Regions from separate parts of the Pantoea sp. B65 genome, predicted to be linked through region 3. Evidence: predicted binding sites of a transcription regulator. Region 3 holds the regulator's gene; each other region holds the start of a gene.

Region 1 (6,019 bases), on a different contig from region 3:
TCGCTGTATCGCAGCAATATCTGGCTGACCTTCAAACGATCACGCAATAACTGGACGGATGCCCCGACCTACTTTTTTGAGTTTGGCCCCGACTGGTGGCGTTACGGACTGGGCTACTATAGCGCCTCGCGTCTCACCATGAATCTGTTCAGAGAGCGGGTGACGCAGGAGCCCGCTGCTTTCCTCGCCATGGCGGACGCCATCCCGGCGAATTTCGCGCTGGACGGGGAAAGCTATAAGCGTGAGCTGGTGAAGGGGATGCAGCCGGAGCTGGCGCGGTGGTATAACAAAAAATCCTGGGCATTAATCAGCGAACAGCGTGAGATGGATTTGCTGTTTTCTCCGCAGCTGGTGGCGGTACTGGCCCGCGGTTTCCAGCGTCTGGCGCCGCTGTATGATTTTCTGATGCAGATAGAAGGGCAAAAACGAATGGCATCGCGCTGAAACCTGATCGTGCCGGCCTCACCGACGCCGCGGGAACGTTTAATCGCTCCCGCGGGCGGCTGCAGATCGCCGACGCGGGTCAGAATGACATCGTCATCCCCGCGTAGTAAGCCCGGCCGGATTCATTGTAGGTCGAGGCGCCTTCATTCTCACGATACAGGCGCTTATCAAACAGATTGCTGATACCGGCATTGAGGCGAAGATTTTTAATCACCTCGTAATTCGCCCCGATGCCCACTACGGAATAAGCCCCCAGCTGGTTAGTGGCCAGCGCGCCCACTTCATTACGGATTTCCGCATATTCACGCGGTTTCTGCCGTCCGTACAACGTCCAGTTGAGTTGGGTCGATAGCTTATCAGTGACCTGATAATCCAGCATGGTGTTAACCGTGTATTGCGGGATCACGGATAGCGGATTACCGCTGTCCTTATTCTCGGAGGTGATCATATAGGTGGCATTGGTACGCCAGTTAAGCTGATCTTTAACCAGCGGAATGACCAGATTTGCTTCAAGTCCTTCCACTAATGCCTTGCCGCCATTTTCCCAGCGCAGGATGTTATAACCGTTGGAAGCATAGCCAACCAGCCCGGTGCCTGACACGATTTTATTTTGGTAATCGTTACGGAAGTAAGTGATACCGGCATTAAATCCCTGCTGATTAAATTCGAGACCGATCTCTTTGTTGATACTGATTTCCGGGTCCAGATTGCTGTTGCCCATCAGGTAGCAACTTCCCGCCGCGATATTCTCCGGGCATCCGTTACCGCGGGTTGCCAGCAGATAGCCGTCGCTGGACTGATAAAGGTTCGGCGCCTTAAATACCCGGGCAATACCCGCTTTCAGTTTGAAATGCTCCCCCAATTCCTGCGACATATTCAGCGCCGGACTCCAGTTACTGCCGAACTGGCTGTGGTAATCAAAACGCAGCCCGGGGATCAGGTGGGTACCGGCTCTGGCTTCAATATTATCTTCAATATAGAGGGCGCTAAGTTCTGCGCTGTTTTTGGCGCTGCGACCGGCAGGATCGCCGGAAATATTACCGATGGTCACGCCACTGGCATCGGTAACCTGCATCGAAGCCGGGTCGTTAAGTTGTTCATGATTCCATTCGCTCCCGAGGGTAATGGTCTGCTCTAACCCCTTATCCAGCGGAATATTCACTTCACCTGAGGTTCTGAGATTCTGCAGACGACTGGTGTTGTACTGATCGCTATTAATCATCCCTTCAACACGTCCGGTAGAACCCTCCTGCAGGCGGGTATTATTGGTTTTCTCGTACCAGACCCCGACGCGTGACTGACCCCAATCCCAGATACCATTATGGGTTATGCCATAAGACTGACGATACATGCGGTTGGTTTCTTGTCCGTATAAGGTTTCCACCAGGCCATTGGGACTCAGGTTAGCATTACTGTATTGCGTATCACCGGCATAAATATTGCCCTGACGGCTGTAGCTCATATCGAAGTCGACAATCTGTGTGGGAGTGACCTTCCAGGAGAGCAGGGCATTGATATCTTTATTACGCACCCCTTCATTGCCCGCCGCATAGGAACCATTCTGCGCGGTATTGATATCCGCGGCATCGGCGTCGGTTTTATTGATATTGCCATACAGGCGCATGGTCAGCACTTCTCCGACCAGCGGGCCGTTCAGACTGAAATTAGCGCGTCGGGTCGCCCCCTCCTGGTCATCTTCCGGCTGATTAGTAAACAGCGAAAAAGTGCCGTGCCAGTCATTGGTCGGACGTTTGGTAATAATATTAATCACCCCGCCAGCGGCGCCGGAACCATAGCGCGCGGCGGCCGGGCCGCGCAGCACTTCAATCCGTTCCACCATTTCCGCAGGGACCCAGTTGGTATCGCCACGGGTGTCGCGTTCGCCACGCCAGCTGTAGCGCACCGAGTTGCGCGACAGGGTAGGGACGCCATCAATCAGGATCAGGGTGTTCTCCGGTCCCATACCACGAATATCTATCTGGCGATTGTTGCCACGGCTGCCGCTGGCGCTGTTGCCCGTCAGGTTGACCCCAGGCATTTTCCTGATGATATCCGAGAGATCATTGACCGGCGGCTCTTTGGCGATATCTTGCGCCGTGATTACCGACACCCCGGGTTGCTGCTTAAGTTGTTCCTCCGCGCGAACCTGAACCACCATCTCTGCCTGCTCTTCCGTCACCTCTGCAGCGGCATAGCCGCTACCCACTAACCCGGTGAGGAAGATTGCAAAAGGTTTCATATTGAAAGGCGTTGTGTAAATCACGGCGATTGTCCTTGATATTGTATGTAAATATTATGGAATAATTATGATAACGATAATTATTTTCATTTACATGCAATAGCAGAAACCTTCACACAATCTCCATGGTTGTACGAAAAACAGGCGGAAAGGTAAGTCTCTTAACGTTAACTTAATGAAATACAGCAGGTTAAATGTAAAGTTTTCTTTAGCAGGAGTAATGACAGAGATTGAATTTCTATTGTCTGCGTCCACGCAAGCGGGAACCCGCTGATTGGCGGTGTTTATTCTGCAAGGCGTTGGCGTATGATTGTGACAATTGGTAATAAGAATTATTAGTGTTTCAATTCGTGATTGCAGCAATTGACTTTTCAGGAGAGAAAATGAAATTACGTTTAGCGTTAACTTCGTCGCTGGTGGCTGCGACTTTTATTATCGGCGGTTGCGGCGCGGCAGCGGCTGAGGATAACAAAACGGCCGGTATCAGTATTGAACACGCACAGGGAACCACCCGGGTGCCGGTCAATCCGCGGCAGGTGATTATTCTCAACCCGGCAACGCTGGATATCGCCGATGCATTACAGATCCCGGTGGCCGGCGTACCACAGACCAGTACTCATCTGCCGCCTTTCCTGGCGAAGTATCAGGGAAAACCCTACCTGAATGCCGGAACCCTGTTTGAGCCTGACTATGAAGCGCTGAGCAACGCGAAACCTGATTTAATTATTGCCGGTGGTCGCGCGCATGATGCCTATGACAAGCTGAGTGAGATTGCGCCGACCATCGCGCTTGATATTGATAACCAGCATTTTGTCGAGAGTCTGTCACAGCGTACCGAACAGCTGGCGGCCATTTTTGGTAAACAGCCGCAGGCGAAAACCCTGCTGGATGGCTTCAGGCAGAAAATCGCCGCGCTTAAAGTGAAATCCGCTGATGCGGGTACGGCGATGGTGCTGATGATCAGCGGCGGTAAAATGTCGGCCTATACGCCAGGTTCGCGCTTTGGCTTTGTATTTGACGTGCTGGGTTTTAAACCGGCCGCCAGCTTTGCGCAAACCGGTCGCCACGGTAATGTCGTCTCTTCCGAATTTATTCTGCAGACCAATCCGCAGTGGCTGTTTGTGCTCGACCGCGATAATGCCATTGGCCGCAAAGAAGGGCAGTCCGCACAGCAGGTGCTGGATAACCCGTTGATCCGTAAAACCGCCGCATGGCAGAATAAACATATTGTTTATCTCGACTCCGCTTCGCTGTATATCGCCGGTGGGCTGCAAAGCTATAGCCAGCTGATGGATAACATCAGCAGTACGCTGGATCAGCAGAAAAAACCGTAACCTGCCGCAATGAAAAGCTTCTATTTTATTACCGGCCTGGCACTGCTGCTGGGCCTGATGATCGTGAGTCTGGGGATTGGGGTGGGGAATCTCACCCTGCACGGTTTCTGGTCCGATGCGGAAATGCGCGATATTTTTCTCATCAGCCGCGTGCCACGAACGCTGGCGCTGGTACTGGCCGGGAGTGCGATGAGCGTCGCCGGGCTGATTATGCAGATGCTGACGCAGAATCGTTTTGTGGAACCTTCGATTGCCGGCACCACCCAGTCCGCCAGCCTCGGCCTGCTGCTGGTGATGGTGTTTAGCCCGTCGGCGTCGGTACTGGTCAAAATGGTGGTGGCGACGTTGTTCGCTCTTGGCGGCACGGCGCTGTTTATGCTGCTGTTGCAACGTATGCGGATCAAGTCCGCGCTGATGGTGCCGCTGACCGGTATTATGCTCGGCGCGGTATTTAGCGCGGTCACGACCTTTCTGGCAATGGAATTTGATCTGCTGCAATCGCTGGGCAGCTGGGAGTCGGGGGATTTTTCCGGGATATTGCAGGGGCGCTATGAACTGCTGTGGATTGTCGGCGCGCTGACGTTACTGGCGATGCTGATTGCCGACCGTTTTACCGTTGCCGGGCTGGGACGCGATGTCGCCGTCAATGTGGGAATTCATTATCAGCGGGTCATGCTGACCGGTATGGCGATGATTGCGGTGATCTGTGGCGTGGTGGTGGTAGTGGTGGGCGTGCTGCCGTTTCTCGGATTAATTGTGCCGAATATAGTCAGTATGGCGATGGGTGACAACCTGCGGCGCTCGATTCCCTGGGTGGCGCTTTGCGGCGGCGCGCTGGTGGTGCTGTGCGATATTATCGGGCGTTTAATCAGCTATCCGTTTGAAATTCCCGCCAGCGTGATCCTTGGCGCTATTGGCGCCGTGGTTTTTCTGATCTTGATCCTCAGGAGTCAACGCCATGCCGGTTAACTCTCTATCTTCAGGCCGGACTGGCGGCGCTGTTGTTCGGCGCTTCAGCCTGCCGGCGCGGCGTTTGCTGCTACTGACGCTGCTGGCGTTGCTGGCCATCATCCTGTTTATGACCATCAATCTGCACGGCAATATTCGCTATATTTTGCTGCATCGCGGGCAGATACTGGCCACCATGCTGCTGGTGGCGTTCGCCTCCGGCGTGGCGACGCTGCTTTTTCAGACCGTAACCAATAATCGTATTCTGACTCCTGCGGTGATGGGGCTGGAGGCGCTGTTTATTCTGATCCAGACGGCAATGATCTTTTTTGTCGATGCCGATGGGCTGCGCGTATTGGGGATTACCGGCAAGTTTATCTGCGAGTCGCTGCTGTTATTGCTGTTTTCCCTGCTGCTGTATCGCTGGCTGTTACACCGCAACAGCGTCAACCTGCATCAGGTACTGCTGGTGGGGCTGGTATGCGGCACGCTGTTTCGCAGTCTTGCCAACCTGCTGCAACGCCTGCTATCACCTGGCGAGTTCGCCATTCTGCAAAGTCGTATCTTTGCCACCTTTACCCGCGCCGCGCCGGAAATTATCGCTTTAGCCGCCGCCATTGTGCTGCTGGTGGCGATGGTTATCTGGCGTATGCGTTTTACGCTGGATGTGCTGGCGTTGGGACGTAACAGTGCGCTTAATCTTGGCGTGGCTTATCCGCAGAAAGTGATGGTGATCCTGTTGCTGGTATCGGTACTGGTGGCGGTGTCCACCGCGCTGGTGGGGCCGCTGACTTTTCTCGGTCTGCTGGTGGTCAATCTCAGTTATCAGCTGATTGGTTCCCATCGTCACCGCTATCTGCTGCCTGGGGTGGTACTCACCGGCATTATTGCGCTGGTAGGCGGCCAGTTAATTCTTGAGCGCATATTTAATATGGCCGGTACGCTATCGGTAGTGATCGAATTTACCGGCGGCGCGCTGTTCCTTTACCTTTTGCTGAAAAAGGCGTCGTTGTGATTGAAATAAATGCGGTGGTGAAAAAATACTTCGATACCC
Region 2 (6,019 bases), on a different contig from region 3:
TGGATAAAACCATGACGGAGAATTCGCTTAAAGAGATCGCTAAAATAGAAGCCGCATTGCCCGGCTTTATCGCCGCGTCGATGGCTCATGATGATATGGCATCACAAAGTGCTATGTTAAGTGACAGGGGGATTGCTACCGAAATTGATAAACTGACGGAACAGTTAAATCGCCAGATACAATTCAATATTGAAATTGGCGATGGCCTGCGGGCGGAAAACGCCGCAATTTATTCGTCGGTATTCTGGGGGATGCTGATCTCTGCGGTAACGGTAATTCTGCTGGTTGGCACGCTGGCGTTTAAAACCATCTTTAATGTGCGTAACAGCCTGAATAATATTCAACAGGTAATGGCTGATGTCAGTGAGAATCTTGATCTTACCCTGCGGGCGGATGATTCGCGCCAGGATGAGATTGGCAAAACCGCTGCGGCGTTTAACCATCTGACCAGCAGGGTCTCCGGCGTGCTGTCGGCGGTGACCTCTTCCGCACAATCGGTGAGCTCCGCTTCAACGCAAATTGCTGCCGGCAACGAAGATCTTTCGGCGCGTACCGAACAGCAGGCGGCATCACTGGAGCAGACCTCGGCCAGTATGAGTACCCTGAACGATACTGTGAAACTGAACGCGGAAAACGCCAGACAGGCCAGTGCGCTGGCCAGCAACGCTAATGTCTTTGCCGTCAATAGCGGCAATGCGGTAGCGGCGATGGTCGGCACTATGCAGAACATTAAAACCAGTTCGGCAAAAATTTCTGATATTACCGGTCTGATTGAAGGTATCGCTTTCCAGACCAATATTCTGGCGCTGAATGCGGCGGTAGAAGCGGCGCGCGCCGGTGAGCAGGGGCGTGGTTTTGCGGTGGTGGCCAGTGAGGTGCGTAATCTGGCGCAACGCTCGTCCACGGCGGCAAAAGAGATTAAAGACCTGATTATTACCTCTTCGCAGCTGGTGGAGAGCGGTTCAGTGCAGGCGGCGGATGTCGGCGAGAACATGTCAAAAGTACAGGGTTCAATTCGTCAGGTAGCGGATATCGTCGGTGAAATGGCGGCGGCAACTTCGGAGCAGAGTCAGGGGATTGAACAGGTTCATCTGGCCGTCGGGCAGATGGACTCGGTGACCCAGCAGAACGCCGCGCTGGTTGAAGAAGCCTCGGCCGCATCGCTGTCGCTGCAGGAGCAGGCAACCTCCCTGACTAACCTGGTGAGCGCATTTAAGGTGCAGGGCGGTACCGGTATTGCGCACCAGGCGCCGACATCTGCTGCTGCAAAACAGGCGCCAAAGAAAAATCTGGCGCTGGCGAATGCAGATGATAACTGGAGTTCTTTTTAACTGACTGTGGGCAGTGAGCGCCGGGAAACTGGCGCTTACCTTTACGGCGCTAGCTACAGTGTTTCAGATATTCCCGCCCGCGCCCATGATTCGCACCGGTCATGATAACGCCATTGATATTACGGGAGCCATAATTGGTTCCCGTACAGTGTTTCAGATATTGAGGTGAAACGAAATACCAGATCATTGATAACTTATTTACTGTGCCAGTAAGCCACGGCACGCAGCAGTTGTTGATCGATACCGTTATTCTCAAAAATCTGGCAATACTGTTTCACCGTTTCCCCTTCGCCCGTCAGCCACAGGAAATAATCCTCTGCCGGAACGCTTAGCTGCTGCAAACGTTCAGGGATCTGCGCGCGCTCTGCGCCAACAAACCACTGTAGATTAAACCCGCTCAGATGATCGAAATAGGCTTTACTGGCAGCATCTTCCAGCGCAATCAGGGCGGTAACGTCCACCGGCGTCGCCAGAGTGCTAAGTGCTTCCAGCCGACGCAGCAGTGCCGGCATACCGGTTTCATCACAGACATATAACTGCCAGTGATAATCTTCCGGCACCACCAGTGAACCGCGCGGACCGCCGATAATCAACGTATCTCCCGGCTTTGCCTGTTGCGCCCAGTCGCTGGCGATGCCGGACTGATGCAGATAGAAGTCGAAGGTCAGCTCATTACGTTGCGCATTAAACAGCGGGGTATAATCACGGGCAAGCGGGCGGGATTCCGCTGGCCAGATAATGCCTTCGTCGCCGACGGTCGGCGCCTGATAAGGAACGCCCGCCTGCGGGAAAAACAGTTTTGTATGGTCATCAAACCCTGCGGAGACAAAACCGGCAAGATCGGCGCCCGTCAGCACCACGCGCTGAAAATGGCTGGCAACACGCTCACTGCGTTGTACGCTCAGGGTACGAAAGCGCAGTTCATTACGTACGCGCTGCGGATATTTTGCCGGACGAATGTCACCGGAGAGTTCTGCTGTCATTACTACGACCTCGTATCAAAGAAAGTGAACAGGGGAGTCGCGGGCCACCCGCAATGATAATACGATATATCTAAATCATGTATCTGAAAGCAATCAGGAGTAACATAATATTACCAAATGACTTTCAGATATATCGAAATTAGCGGAATGCGGCGTCAGTGCCCGCAGGTTTATCATGGCAAAGATGAGAACGACAATCATTAATATCGCCAGCGGCAAGGCTGGCTGCTGGTTATATTCAGTTACATATTCGCCACTGTTATTGCCTGCGCGCTACCATGCACAATCCGCCAGAGGTTATAGCGAATGTTAAGAGGTCGACCCTATGTCACATCACTCCCGGCGCCCTACGGATTGCCACGACGAACAGCAGCCGGAGGAACGGCATCAGCCGCATCGTCGTCAGCGCCTGTTTGCCCATGGTGAGTTGCGCCTGCTGGTACTGGATATCCTCAGCCATCATGCCAGTCATGGTTATGAGCTTATCAAAGCGATCGAAGCGCTGACGTTTGGCCATTACACCCCCAGCCCCGGGGTAATCTACCCGACGCTCGATTTTCTGCACGATCGGCAGTTCATCACGGTTAACGACGCTGAACATGGTCGCAGGGAGATTGCCATTACCGATAACGGACGCTTCTGGCTGAATGAGCAGCGCGCGCCGCTGCAGCAGATTAAACAACGGATTAGAGCCCGCACCATTGGCCATGAGTTACGTAAAAATCCGGCAATGAAACAGGCGCTGGATTCGATGAAAGCGGTGCTGGATCAGAAGGTGAATCAGCAAAATGCCAGTGATGCGACGCTGGATAAAATTATCGCCATTCTGCAGCGGGCGGCAGAAGAGATTGCCCTGCTGGATAACGGCGCCGGCGACAGAGAATAACGCGGGGCGTCTGCTCTGAAAGTTGCCGGTGATAACAATCCTGCGTGGGGACTTGTCTGGCGGCTATCGTTCACGGCATGATAATCCCCCCATGCTTCTGAGTATCACCTTGATGCAGATAGAACCCCTACCGCCGTTGAACACCCTGATTGCCTTTGAGTGTGTTGCCCGCTACTGTAGTTTTTCCCGCGCGGCGGATGAACTGAGCCTGACGCAGAGTGCGATTAGCCGGCAGATTATTCAGCTGGAAGAGATGTTGGGCTGCAAACTTTTTCAGCGTACCCAGCGTCGGGTGATCCTGACGCCACGGGGTGAAGCCTATGCGGCACAGATCCGTAAACAGCTGGCGGAGATCTCGCAGGCCACTGCCGAAGTGATGGGCTGGAACGGATTACCGCAGGTTACCGTGGCCTGTACCAGCGCAATGGGATCGCTATGGCTGTCGCCACGTCTCTCCGCGATGCGCCGGGAAATGCCCGAATTGCAGATGCGGATGAAAATTTCCGACAGCTTTGCGGAACTGAAATCCTCCGAATTCGATCTGGCCATCTATTATCTGCGTTGTCCGCCGCCCGGGTTCCAGGCGATCCCGCTGTTTGATGAGGTCTGCTACCCGATGTGCGCTCCCGGTTACCTTGCCGGGCCACCAGCGCAGGCCGAGCAGCTACTGAACCATACGCTACTGATCCAGGATGACCCGCAACGTGAATGGACCGGCTGGCGTGACTGGTTTGCCGCCCAGGGGGTAACGACTTTTTTTCCGCGGCTGACGTGGCGGGCGAATAACTATCCATTTTTGGTGCAGGCGGCGCTCCAGGGGGATGGTATTTTGCTGGGCTGGGAAGGGCTGGTGCAGGACTATATTAATCGCGGTGAACTGCTGCCGGCGCATGGCAGCAAGCTGGCAGTCGACGGTAAATGTTATTTACTGATCCCGCAGGAGCGTTTTACCCGGCCGGTGATCCGCCGGGTGATCGAATGGCTGCAACTGTCCCTATAACAATAAATGGCCCGGACAACGAAATATAAGAAATTCCTATGAAAGATTACGGAATAATTCCCGGTTATTATTTAACCGGGTTAATTTATTTATCCGGCAGGAAATCGATCATTAGAGGAATATATTTTATCTGCACAACATAGCCATACCACTAAATAGCCATTTAAATATGATGGGTATTTTTTTCAGCATAACGCCTTTTTCTGGAGGTATGCATACCAATCAGGGTGAAAATTAACCACATGGTTTGCGAGATGAAAGCCGCCAGATTGAAATCATGGCTGAGTGAATACAGGCCAAACACGCCGCCAATAATGTTAAGAACAGCATAACGGTCTGAGCTGATTAGTAATTTCCTCATCTGCACCAGCGCATAGGCCAGTAAATAGCAGAATACCCCAATTAAGCCCACAAAAGTGTGCACTTCCACGCGTTAATTCCTTAGCAAAAGTCGATATCCGGCAAAGTATCGCGTTCGGGGGTGTTTTGCCGCGCATTTTTTGCATACTATCATGATAAATACTCATGCAAACACAACATGCTGTTTTGATATAAATCATGCTTAGCGTTTTTACGGCAAGTGAGCGAATTACCGGGCAGGCCGGGTCTGACACTATGGAGAAAATAAATGAAGAACGATAAATCACCGACAAGAACATTATTTCAGGATGCGCGGATGAATCGGCGTGATTTTATTACTGCTGCCGCATTATTAGGTATTTCCTCCGGCATATCGCTCTCGCCATTGTCGGCTTTCGCTGCGCAGGCCGCCGTGCCGAAAAAGGGCGGGACGCTGAAGCTGGGGATGTCCGGCGGTAATACCAGCGATACCCTCGATCCAACACTGTACAGTGACTGGGTGGCGCTGAATCAGGCGTATATGCTGATGAATGGCCTGGTGGAGATCGACGAGAATAATCAGGCGCAGCCTGAACTGCTGGCGAGCTGGGAAGCCAAACCAGGGGCGAAAGAGTGGCTGTTTAAGGTACGTCAGGGCGTCACTTTCCATAACGGCAAAACCCTGGATGCCGACGACATTATCTATTCGATTAATCTGCATCGCGGCGATAAATCGCGCAGCGCGATTAAGACCCAGCTTGCCGCCATTACCTCGCTGGAAAAAAGCGGCAATGACCAGATTGCGCTGACGCTGGACAGTGGCAATGCGGATCTGCCATTTCTGCTGGCGGATTATCATCTGGTGGTGGTGCCCAACGGTTTTACCGACTGGGCACGCCCGGTTGGCACCGGTGGTTTTATCTTTGAACATAATGAGCCGGGCGTGCGTTCACTGTTTAAGCGCAACCCAAACTACTGGAAGCCGGATCGCGCCTGGGTTGATGCGGTGGAAGTGCTGGTGATTAACGATCCGACGGCGCGGACTAATGCGCTGATTTCCGGCCAGGTGCATGCAATTAACCGGGTTGATTTTAAAACCGTCGATTTTCTCAAGCGCAGCCCGTCATTACAGATTATCCGCTCCGCCGGTGGCCAGCACTTCACCTTCCTGATGGACTGTCGTATTGCGCCGTTTAACAATAACGATGTGCGACTGGCGATCAAACACGGTATTGACCGCGAGAAACTGCTGGCGACGGTACTGCGTGGCTATGGCTCGCTGGGTAATGACCATCCGATCCCGAAAACTGACCGCTTCTTTAACCACCAGTTGCCGCAACGCGCTTATGACCCGGATAAAGCAAAGTTCTATCTGAAGAAAGCCGGACTGGATAGCCTGTCAGTAGAACTCTCCTCATCCGATGCCGCCTTTACCGGTGCGCTGGATGCCGCCGCGCTGTTCCAGGGACAGGCCAGTAAA
Region 3 (6,019 bases):
CTCGCGGCGGCCAGCTTACGTGGGCAGATTACGCCGACGCCGCTGCAACTGACGGTAGGCGCGGAAGATGTTGATTTGCAGGCCGGGGTCGCGCTCGATCTGTTATCCCTGTCGGCGGATAAAGCGGCGGTTATCCGCCAGCATTTTGCCCGCGCCGGGGTTGAGCCGCGCGCCGACGGTTATCCGGTCGCTACCGCTATCGATCGCGCGGGTTTTCGCGGCGCACTGGCGCGCTCGGGCGCTTACCGCTTAGTTATCGCGCGCTCCGGGGCGCGGGTGACGGGCTATGATCCGGCAGGGGTGTTCTATGGTCTGATGTCGATCCTTTCACTGCTGCCGGCTGATGGCGATAAAAAGATCGCCGCCCTTGAGGCCAGCGACGCGCCGCGTTTCGCTTATCGCGGCGTGGCGCTGGATGTGGCGCGCAATTTCCACAGTAAGGCCGCGGTTAAACGTCTGCTGGATCAGATGGCGGCATGGAAAATGAATAAACTGCATTTTCACCTGACGGATGATGAAGGCTGGCGTATCGAAATCGCCGGGTTGCCGGAACTGACCGCGGTGGCAGGGCGTCGTTGTCACGATCCGTCTGAACAGCGCTGTCTGCTGCCGCAGCTCGGTTCCGGCCCCGACAGCGACAATAGCGGCAGCGGCTATTTCAGCCGGGCCGATTATATCGATATTCTGCAATATGCCGCCGCGCGGCTGATTGAGGTGATCCCCGAAGTGGATATGCCAGCCCATGCGCGCGCTGCGGTGATCGCCATGGAAGCACGCTACCAGCGCTTAATGCGCCAGGGCAAAGCCGCTGAGGCGGCGGAGTATCGGCTGCTGGATGCGGACGACAGCTCGAATACCACTTCGGTGCAGTTTTATGATCGCACCAGCTACCTGAACCCCTGCCTGGATTCATCAAAACGTTTTGTGGCTAAGGTGATCGGTGAATTCCGCGCCATGCATCAGGCGGCCGGGCAGCCATTAACCCGCTGGCACTTTGGCGGCGATGAGGCGCAGAACATTCGTCTGGGGCCAGGTTATACCGACCGTCGCCACCCGGAAGCGGGGAAGGGGATAATCAATCGGCAGCAGGAGGATCACCCCTGGGCGCGCTCGCCGGTCTGTCAGCGTATGGTGCAACAGGGCCGGGTGGCCAGCATTGCCGATTTGCCCGGCTGGTTCGCTATTGAGGTCAGCCGTTTAGCGCAGGCGCAGGGGATTCATCATATGCAGGCATGGCAGGATGGGCTGAAAACGGTCGCTCACGCCAGTGCGTTTGCCACTCCGCAGGTGACGGTGAATTTCTGGGATACCCTGTACTGGGGCGGTTTCGACAGCGTTAATGACTGGGCGAAGAAGGGCTATGAGGTGGTGGTTTCCAGTCCTGACTATCTGTATATGGATTTCCCGTACGAAGTGAACCCGCTGGAGCCCGGTTATTACTGGGGAACGCGCTTTAATGATGAGCGTAAGATGTTCAGTTTCGCGCCGGATAACCTGGCGCAAAATGCTGAAACCTCGGTCGATCGTGACGGTAACCGCTTTAGCGCCAAATCCGCTAAGCCGTGGCCGGGGGCGCAGGGGATTTCCGCACAGCTGTGGAGCGAAACGGTACGCAGCGATCGGCAGATGGAGGCGATGATTTTCCCGCGGTTGCTGTCGGTTGCCGAGCGTGGCTGGCATCGTGCCGGCTGGGAACTGGACTATCAGCCCGGACGCGAATACCAGCAGGGTAAAACTCACTGGGTCGATACCGCGGCGTTGCGTCAGGACTGGCAACGTTTTGCTAATCTGCTCGGGCAGCGTGAGCTGGCTAAACTGGATAAGCAGGGTATTGCCTGGCGTCTGCCGCTGCCGGGAGGGCGCATTTATCATCGGGTGCTGGAGGCAAACAGCGCGCTGCCGGGCATCAGGATCGAGTTTTCAACCGACGGCGGTAAACAATGGCAGCGTTATGATCCGCAGTTGCCGCCGCGCGTCGGCAGTGAAGTGTGGTTGCGCAGCGCCAGTGCCGATGGCGGGCGTTACAGCCGGGTGGAGAAGCTGCAGGCGCCACAGGCGATGGATTAGCGGCATAAAAAAACCGGTGAAGTTTCACCGGTTTTGTCATTAGTTACTGCATAGCATAATTTATTTGTCGTGGAGCGTTTCGTCTTCGCGGCAATCGCCCAGCGCACAGTGACCATACAGGTACAGACTGTGGTTAGTCAGTTTAATACCGTGGCGTGTTGCGATTTCACGCTGACGGGTTTCAATCGATTCATCACTGAATTCAATCACTTTGCCACAGTCGAGGCAAATCAGGTGATCGTGGTGATGTTGCTGCGTAAGTTCGAAAACAGACTTGCCGCCTTCGAAATTATGACGGGTAACGATCCCCGCATCATCAAATTGGTTCAGGACGCGGTAAACTGTCGCCAGACCAATCTCTTCGCCCATATCAATCAGGCGCTTGTACAAGTCTTCCGCACTGACGTGATGGCCCTCAGGTTCCTGAAGCACTTCCAGAATTTTCAGTCGGGGAAGCGTGACTTTCAGGCCGGCCTTCTTTAATGCGGTGTTGTTGTCAGTCATGCGGATATTGTCCTGTTACTTTGCTAGTCACAATGTGGCTGAAAAGCCCTGAACATCGGTCAACGCGAAAACTTATTGCGTCTCATTATAGAACTCGTGCTTCGAAATGAAAACGGCATGGAGAGCGTGCAACAACTGAAGGATGTAATGAGTTACGTCCGTGAGAAGTCCATGCCTCGGAGTCTGTCCTGTGATAGATACTGTGCTAACCCCTTCACTATGCTTCGAAAACGGCAATAGCAGTGTGACCGATGGGGGTATTGTACAGATTTGCCGGTAAAAGTTACAAACATGTATCTATTATTTCTATAGGAAAAACCGCTGACTCAATGTGAGCCAGCACCCACATTGCGTCAGTCATACTAAGCTTCGATGATTTCTTTCAGCTGAAGTTCATCAAAAATTTGCTTCACCCACTTTTCAACCCGTTCGCTGGTCAGTTCGGGTTGACGATCTTCATCAATCGCCAGGCCGAGGAAGTGGTCATCATCCGCCAGCCCTTTGGAAGCTTCGAAGTGATAACCTGCAACCGGCCAGTGGCCGACAATCACTGCGCCATTCGGCTCAATGATATCGCGAATGGTGCCCATCGCATCGCAGAAGTATTCGGCATAGTCTTCCTGATCGCCACAACCAAACAGCGCAACCAGTTTACCGTTGAAGTCGATCTCTTCCAGCGTCGGGAAAAAGTCATCCCAGTCGCACTGGGCTTCGCCATAGTACCAGGTCGGGATACCAAGCAGCAGAATATCAAAAGCCTCAAGATCTTCTTTGGCAGACTTGGCAATATCATGAACCTCAGCAACGTCTTTCCCCAGTTGCTTTTGGATCATCTTTGCAATGTTTTCCGTATTGCCAGTATCGCTGCCAAAGAAAATGCCTACGATTGCCATGAGCTTAATAACCTCTTGAAACTTATTGATATGGTGAATGCTACAGATACACAGTTACTGGCAATGATAGCAGACAGTACCGGGGCGCGGAACTTGAAATGCCGCCGGATTTGTCGCTTTGTGCGTTCAACGCCTCGGTTTATCGCCACTTTTCTGCGCCGGACGATCAGCCGGTGACGTGGAGTTGCGCCAGAATCATCTCTTCAATCAGCTCGCTGCGGCTGATATTACGCTGTTCAGCCATCTGGTTGAGCGCATCAACCGCGTCGCTGTTCATTTTCAGCTCGACGCGACGTAGCCCACGAACTTTGTCGCGTTTTAGCTGATTGCGTTTATTAATGCGCAGCTGTTCATCACGCGTCAGCGGATTGGTTTTTGGTCGTCCCGGGCGGCGTTCGTCTGCGAACAGATCGATCGTCGTGCGGTCGGTGTTTTCTTTTGCCATAGAATCATGATACTGAATGAGCGTCAGCGTCTGAAATCGCCACGCGGGTTCTGACTAAACGGGCCGGTTTGCCGTCGAAAATAACACCGTCCCGCCAGGCTGATTATCTTGCCCGCGGCAAGCCAATGGTCGGTGTTGCCAACGGCGGCAAAATTTTAGCGCGCCATCATACCCCAGTGAAAGTCGTCGCGACAATCATTTCACTGTGGCGGCAACTATTTGCTTTTAAAGCGCAAAAAAGCGGCGAATTGCGCGCAAAACCGCATCAGGTTTTTCAGCATGTACCCAGTGTCCGGCGCCGGCAATCACATGAGCGCGTGCCTGCGGGAACTGATCGATTACCGCCTGACGATGGATATCGTCGAGATAAGGGGAGAGCTCGCCCCGGATAAACAGCGCCGGATGCGGCCATGCAGGAACGGTTTCCCAGCCGGAAATGGTGGTGTAATTGTCCCACAGCACCGGCACGTTAAAACGCCATTCGCCCTCCTGAAAGGATTTCAGCAGGAACTGGATAATGCCCTCTTCCGCCAGATAACTGCGCATCACCTCCGCTGCCTCGGCGCGCAGGCTGACGCCAGCAGCGGTGACGGCGTTAATCGCGGCAAAGATGGTATCATGACGGCGTGTCTGGTAATCCACCGGCGCAATATCGATTAACACCAGCTGTTCGATACGCTCTGGCGCCAGCGCGCTGAGGGTCATGGCGATTTTTCCGCCCATCGAATGACCAATAATCGCCACTTTATCAATCCCGGCAGCATCCAGCGTGTCCAGCATATCCTGCGCCATCGCCGGGTAGTTCATCTGGTTACTGCGCGGCGACAGACCATGATTACGCACGTCAACCTGCAATACCGGGCGATCGGATTTCAGGCCGCGCGCCAGTCCGCCGAGATTATCAAGACTGCCGAACAGGCCGTGGATAAGCAGAACCGGCGTGGCATTAGCGGAAGATTGTTCAGTTTGCAGGCGAGCATTCAAATTCATGGCAAAGTTCTTACAGTGGAAACGAAAGCTTAGGTTATCATGGATTTCGGCTTTCTTGCCGGATGAAAGCACCGCGCGATCAATGAACTTTTTACGGCATATTCTTACTTTTGCCTGCAAAGGTTGCTGGCGCTACACTGCCGTAAGATTTAACTTTATAATCCTTAATGTTAGATCCGGGTCACAATTTTATCAGGTGATTTTTTTACGTATCTGGATAAACATACCCCGGTTCTGCAACACGTAATAACCGTACGGATAAAGATGAAAACGATTGAAGTCGACGAAGAGCTCTACCGCTATATCGCCAGCCATACCCAGCACATTGGTGAAAGCGCATCTGATATTTTGCGGCGTATGTTGAAGTTTACCGCCGGGCAGAGTGCGCCGGTGGCGGCTGTGGCACCGCAAGCGCAGCCTGGGAAAGAAGCCGTGGCGGTGCAAACCGAATCACGTCCGCAGGATCGGGTACGCGCGGTGCGTGAGCTGCTGCTTTCTGATGAATATGCGGAACAGAAGCGGGCGGTTAACCGCTTTATGTTGATTTTGTCGACCTTATATTCACTCGATCCACAAGCGTTTGCCGAAGCGACCGAATCACTGCATGGTCGTACTCGCGTCTACTTTGCCGGTAATCAACAAGTCCTGATACAGAATGGCACCCATACCAAGCCGAAACATGTGCCGGGCACGCCGTATTGGGTGATAACCAATACTAATACAGGTCGCAAATGCAGCATGATCGAACACATTATGCTGTCGATGCAGCTCCCCGCGGAGCTGACAGAGAAGGTTTGCGGCACCATCTAACAGAAGCGTCAGGGAGAAGCGCCAATGGCCAATCACCCCCGTGCCGGGCAACCCGCCCAGCAAAGCGATTTGATTAATGTTGCACAATTAACATCCCAGTATTATGTCCTGCAGCCGGATCTGGCGAATGCAGAACATGCGGTGAAATTTGGCACTTCGGGCCATCGTGGCAGCTCAGCACGTCACAGCTTTAACGAGGCGCATATTCTGGCGATTGCTCAGGCGATTGCCGAAGAGCGCAAAAAAAATGGCATCACCGGGCCGTGCTATGTCGGTAAAGACACCCACGCACTCTCCGAACCGGCGATTA

What was found. Region 3 encodes Fur, which represses iron uptake genes when iron is present. Its sites were predicted from a motif close to ATAATAATGAGAACNACTATCAA; they were not measured.
Region 1: a site for Fur is predicted at 2,745-2,767, ahead of JWF83_RS20560 (TonB-dependent siderophore receptor). Genes of this name have one in related genera too.
Region 2: a site for Fur is predicted at 2,493-2,515, ahead of JWF83_RS26045 (siderophore-interacting protein). Genes of this name have one in related genera too.

The regions. Positions count from the first base shown of each region.
Region 1 covers NZ_JAHXPU010000041.1:38,919-44,937, reverse strand. The annotation lists gene JWF83_RS20565 (DUF2461 domain-containing protein) at 1-444, shown strand, start outside; gene JWF83_RS20560 (TonB-dependent siderophore receptor) at 524-2,683, opposite strand; gene JWF83_RS20555 (siderophore ABC transporter substrate-binding protein) at 3,067-4,017, shown strand; gene JWF83_RS20550 (ABC transporter permease) at 4,027-4,986, shown strand; gene JWF83_RS20545 (iron chelate uptake ABC transporter family permease subunit) at 4,976-5,980, shown strand; gene JWF83_RS20540 (ABC transporter ATP-binding protein) at 5,977-6,019, shown strand, end outside.
Region 2 covers NZ_JAHXPU010000045.1:450,151-456,169, forward strand. The annotation lists gene JWF83_RS26040 (methyl-accepting chemotaxis protein) at 1-1,331, shown strand, start outside; gene JWF83_RS26045 (siderophore-interacting protein) at 1,526-2,314, opposite strand; gene JWF83_RS26050 (PadR family transcriptional regulator) at 2,640-3,200, shown strand; gene JWF83_RS26055 (LysR substrate-binding domain-containing protein) at 3,313-4,200, shown strand; gene JWF83_RS26060 (CBU_0592 family membrane protein) at 4,364-4,630, opposite strand; gene JWF83_RS26065 (ABC transporter substrate-binding protein) at 4,829-6,019, shown strand, end outside.
Region 3 covers NZ_JAHXPU010000034.1:12,742-18,760, forward strand. The annotation lists gene JWF83_RS13670 (beta-N-acetylhexosaminidase) at 1-2,067, shown strand, start outside; gene fur (ferric iron uptake transcriptional regulator) at 2,128-2,571, opposite strand; gene fldA (flavodoxin FldA) at 2,934-3,464, opposite strand; gene ybfE (LexA regulated protein) at 3,631-3,909, opposite strand; gene ybfF (esterase) at 4,135-4,899, opposite strand; gene seqA (replication initiation negative regulator SeqA) at 5,164-5,709, shown strand; gene pgm (phosphoglucomutase (alpha-D-glucose-1,6-bisphosphate-dependent)) at 5,734-6,019, shown strand, end outside.